DNA from 2 places in the Aquabacterium sp. T101 genome. Region 1 is predicted to be linked to the other one. Evidence: predicted binding sites of a transcription regulator. Region 1 holds the regulator's gene; the other holds the start of a gene.
The links. The regulator sigma-54, encoded in region 1, starts transcription at its own class of promoters, with help from an activator protein. The targets are predictions, from matches to a motif close to TGGCANGNAANCTGCTTT.
Positions count from the first base shown of each region.

Region 2: AC2EAQ_RS10660 (TorF family putative porin) is a predicted target of sigma-54. The motif match lies at 1,578-1,595, and genes of this name have one in related genera.

Region 1 covers NZ_JBXVVZ010000004.1:196,308-198,689, forward strand. Annotated here, with positions in the region: gene lptB (LPS export ABC transporter ATP-binding protein) at 1-386, shown strand, start outside; gene AC2EAQ_RS12590 (RNA polymerase factor sigma-54) at 409-1,950, shown strand; gene AC2EAQ_RS12595 (THUMP domain-containing class I SAM-dependent RNA methyltransferase) at 1,947-2,382, shown strand, end outside.
Region 2 covers NZ_JBXVVZ010000003.1:184,696-187,077, reverse strand. Annotated here, with positions in the region: gene AC2EAQ_RS10670 (ammonium transporter) at 1-418, opposite strand, end outside; gene AC2EAQ_RS10665 (P-II family nitrogen regulator) at 444-782, opposite strand; gene AC2EAQ_RS10660 (TorF family putative porin) at 811-1,536, opposite strand; gene AC2EAQ_RS10655 (YifB family Mg chelatase-like AAA ATPase) at 1,819-2,382, shown strand, end outside.

The sequences.
Region 1 (2,382 bases):
TCGACCGCCTGCTCGACGGCCTGCTGGCCGACCTGTCGATCGAGAAGCTGCGCACCAGCCCGGCCCCGGCGCTGTCGGGCGGCGAGCGGCGCCGCGTGGAGATCGCCCGCGCGCTGGCCACGCAGCCGCGCTTCATCCTGCTGGACGAGCCCTTCGCCGGCGTGGACCCGATCGCCGTGATCGAGATCCAGCGCATCATCGGCTTCCTCCGGGCGCGCGGCATCGGCGTGCTGATCACCGACCACAACGTGCGCGAGACCCTGGGCATCTGCGACCGGGCCTACATCATCAGCGAGGGCAACGTGCTGGCCGAAGGCACGCCCGAGGCCATCGTCGAGAACCCCGACGTGCGCAAGGTGTACCTCGGCGAGCACTTCCGGATGTGACCGTGGGCGCGAGAGTCTGTCCATGAAGCCGTCGTTGCAGGTCCGGCTGTCGCAGCACCTGGCGCTGACGCCGCAGCTGCAGCAGTCGATCCGGCTGCTGCAGCTGTCGACGCTGGAGCTGCATCAGGAAGTCGAGCAGATGCTCGAGCAGAACCCCTTCCTGGAGGCCGACGAGGACACCGCGGCGGTGCCGCTGAACGAGCCGCTGCCCGAGCGCACGCTGCCGCGCGACGAGCCGGTGGGCGGCGACGACGGCGCGGCCGACGAGGCCGCGTACTCCGACGCGGGCGGCGACGCCGCGTCCGGGGTCGACAACGCCGACTTCGGCACCACCGAGCGCGAGGACTGGGCCAACGGCACCGAGGGCGACGACTTCGACGGCATCCGCGAGACGCCGTCGCTGGCCGGCAGCGGCGCCGCGGGCAGCGGCGACGACGACTTCGAGCCGCAGGAGCGTTCCACCCAGGGGCCGACGCTGGCCGAGCACCTCGAGCGCCAGCTCGCCGGCATGCGCCTGTCGCCCGAGGACCGTGCCGCGGTGCAGGTGCTGATCGACTCGCTCAACGAGGACGGCTACCTCGCCGACACGCCCGAGGAGATCGCGCAGCAGCTCGTGCCCGACGAGGCCGACGCCGACGAGCGCGAGGCCCTGGTCGAGCGGCTGAACTGCGCGCTGCGCTGGCTGCAGAGCCTGGAGCCGCCGGGCGTGGGCGCGCGCAACCTGTCGGAATGCCTCGTGCTGCAGCTGCGCGCGCAGCCGCGCAGCGAGGTGCAGGCCGTGGCAGTGATCATCTGCAAGCAGCACCTGGACCTGCTGGCCCGGCGCGACTTCAAGAAGCTGGCCGCGGCCACCGGCGCCGACGACGACTTGCTGCGCGCCGCGCATGGCCTGATCGTGACCTGCGAACCCAAGCCCGGGCGGCCCTTCGGCCGCTCCGAGGGCGCGGTGGTGGTGCCCGACGTGATCGTGCAGAAGACCGGCCGCGGCTGGAAGGTGGTGCTCAACCCGGACGTGATGCCGCGGCTGCGCATCAACGACCTGTACGCCCAGGCGATCAAGGGCGCGCGCGGCAACGGCAGCTCGCCGCTGGCGGCGCGGCTGCAGGAGGCGCGCTGGTTCGTCAAGAACGTGCAGCAGCGCTTCGACACCATCGTGCGCGTGTCGCAGGCCATCGTCGAGCGCCAGAAGGGCTTCTTCACCCATGGCGAGATCGCGATGCGGCCGCTGGTGCTGCGCGAGATCGCCGACGAGCTGGGCCTGCACGAGAGCACCATCTCGCGCGTGACCACCGCCAAGTACATGGCCACGCCGCTGGGCACCTTCGAACTGAAGTACTTCTTCGGCTCGGCCCTGGCCACCGAGGCGGGCGGCAATGCGTCGTCCACCGCCGTGCGGGCGCTGATCAAGCAGCTGGTGGCGGTGGAGCCGGCCGACAAGCCGCTGTCGGACCACCAGCTGTCGGCCATGCTGGCCGAGCAGGGCATCCAGGTGGCGCGCCGCACGGTGGCCAAGTACCGCGAAGCGCTGAAGATCGCGCCCGCCAACCTGCGGCGGGCGGTATGACGGCTCCCGCCCGGCCGCCGCTGGTGGCGCTGTTCCTGCCCTGCGCGCAGGGCGTCGAGTCGCTGCTGATCGACGAGTGCAAGCGCCTGCTCGGCCCCGGCGCGCGCCTGGGCGAGCAGCGCGGCGGCGTCACCGTGATGGGCGACCACGTCACGGCCATGACGCTCAACCTGGAGAGCCGGCTCGCGCAGCGCGTGCTGTGGCCGCTGGCGCACGGGCCCTACCGTCACGAGCTGGAGCTGTACGAGCTGGCGCGCACCGTCGACTGGACCGCCTGGATCACGCCGCGCCAGACGCTGCGCGTGGACACCACGGCGCAGCGCTCGCCGCTCAAGAGCCTGAACTTCGCCACGCTGCGCATCAAGGACGCGGTGTGCGACGTGCTGCGCGAGGCCACCGGCGAGCGCCCGAGCGTGGACACGCGTCACCCCG
Region 2 (2,382 bases), on a different contig from region 1:
GGAACAGCTTGTCGAGCGTGCCGAAGAACGGGTTGCTCGCGGTGAAGGCCAGCGTGTAGCCGTACACCACCCACAGCACGGTGATCAGCGAGAACACCATCAGCACCTGCATCAGCACCGACAGCATGTTCTTGCTGCGCACCAGGCCGCCGTAGAACAGCGCCAGGCCGGGGATGGTCATCAGGATCACCATCGCCGTGGCGACGGTCATCCAGGCGGTGTCGCCCTTATTGGGCACCGGCGGCGTGGGGGCCGCGGCCGAAGCGGCCTCGGCGGCCGCGGGGGCGGCCGCGGAAGCCGCCGGCGCCGCGGCCGACGCCGCGTCGGCAGCAGCCGAGGCGGCCTGCGCCAGGGTGGCGTCGGACAGGCCGAACAGCGCCGCGCCGAGCACCAGGGAAGCGAAGATCTTTTTCAACATGTTGGTTGTCTTCCGGTTGTGCGCTTCAGAGCGCGTCCTTGCCGGTTTCGCCGGTACGGATGCGGACGACCTGCTCGAGGGCGCTGACGAACACCTTGCCGTCGCCGATCTTGCCGGTGCGGGCCGAAGCCTCGATGGCCTCGATGACGCGGTCGACGATCGAGTCGTCCACCGCGGCGTCGATGCGCACCTTGGGCAGGAAGTCCACGACGTACTCGGCGCCACGGTACAGCTCGGTGTGGCCCTTCTGGCGGCCGAAGCCCTTGACCTCGGTCACCGTGATGCCCTGCACCCCGATGCCCGACAGCGCTTCGCGAACTTCGTCCAGCTTGAACGGCTTGATGATTGCGGTGACCATCTTCATGGCCTGCTCCTTGGGCTTTGCCCCGTGATCAGAAGTTGTACTTGACGCCCAGGACCAGCGTCGTCTTGCCCAGCTCCTTGCCGTTGACGGGCGACGAGTAGAAGGACTTGTCGGCGTCGGTGCCGATCAGCGCGCCGGACACGACGATGCCGCTGAAGTCCTTGGACACGGTCAGCGCGTAGTCGGTGTAGGAGCCGACGCCGCTGAACGGGCCCTTGATCTTCTGGTAGCCGATGTGCGGCGTGAGCATCAGGCCGCCGCCGAGGTCGAAGCTGGCCGACAGGTCGAGGTAGTAGCTGTTCTTGCTGTCCGGGTTGGCGAAGGTGTCGGTCAGCGAGTGCGAGTACTTCAGCGTGGCCGGGCCGTAGGTCAGCGCGCCGTAGATCTCGGTGGTGTTGGCGCTGGGCGACAGGCCGTTGCTCGGGTACACGTAACCCAGCACGCCCACGTCGTAGGACAGTTCCTTGGTCAGCGAGCCCTTGTAGCCGCCGTACAGGTCGATCTCCACCTTGGAGTCGCCGCCGAAGTCGTCGATCCACTTGATGGTGGAGGCCCAGGCGCCGACGTAGAACGGGCCGGCGGCGTAGTCGATGCCGCCCTGGATGGCCGGCTTGACGCGCGACTGGGAGATGCCGCGATAGCGGTAGTCGGTGACCGCGCCGACGTTGAAGGACACCTGGGCGTACGAGATCGCGGGGGCGCCCGTGCCGATCAGGGCGAAGGCGGCAGCGGCGAGGAGGGTCTTCTTGCTCATGTGGGGGGCTCCGAGGGGTGAGGAAAGGGTTGCGGAACCTTTCAGCAGCTTCCGTGCCTGCCCGGCCCGCCCGCCAGCCGCCCCAGCGCGGGGCAGCATCGGCGCCGCGCACCCCGACGATGCACCAAGGCGGGGAATTCGCCGGTCGCGCACCGAACCGGTGCCCCGCTTCCGGGTGAACGACGGCGGCCTCTCGCCTGCCCAGAATCGCCCGGCGATGCCCCCGGCCCCACCTTTCCCCGCCCCCGCCCCCGCCCCCGCCGCCACCCCCGGCCCCGCCCGATGACCCTGGCCGTCGTCACCAGCCGCGCCCTCGACGGCCTGGCCGCGCCGCCGGTGCAGGTGGAGGTGCACCTGGCCAACGGGCTGCCGAGCTTCACCCTCGTGGGCCTGGCCGACACCGAGGTGAAGGAGGCGCGCGAGCGCGTGCGCGCCGCGCTGGCGCACAGCGGGCTGGCCTTCCCGCACAACAAGCGCATCACGGTCAACCTGGCGCCGGCCGACCTGCCCAAGGAGTCCGGCCGCTTCGACCTGCCCATCGCGCTGGGCATCCTGGCCGCCGACGGGCAGCTCGACGCCGCCGCGCTGGCGCGCCACGAGTTCGCCGGCGAGCTGAGCCTGGCCGGCGAGCTGCGCCCGGTGCGTGGCGCGCTGGCCCTGGCCCTGGCCGCACGCCACGAGGGCGCGGGTCGCACGCTGGTGCTGCCCGAGGCCAGCGCGGCCGAGGCGGCCCTGGCCGGCGGCGTGCCGGTGCGGGCCGCGCGTCACCTGCTCGACGTGGTGGCGGCCCTGCAGCCTGGCGACGCCGCAAAGCCGCTGCCAGACGCCGTGCCGGCCGTGCGCGAC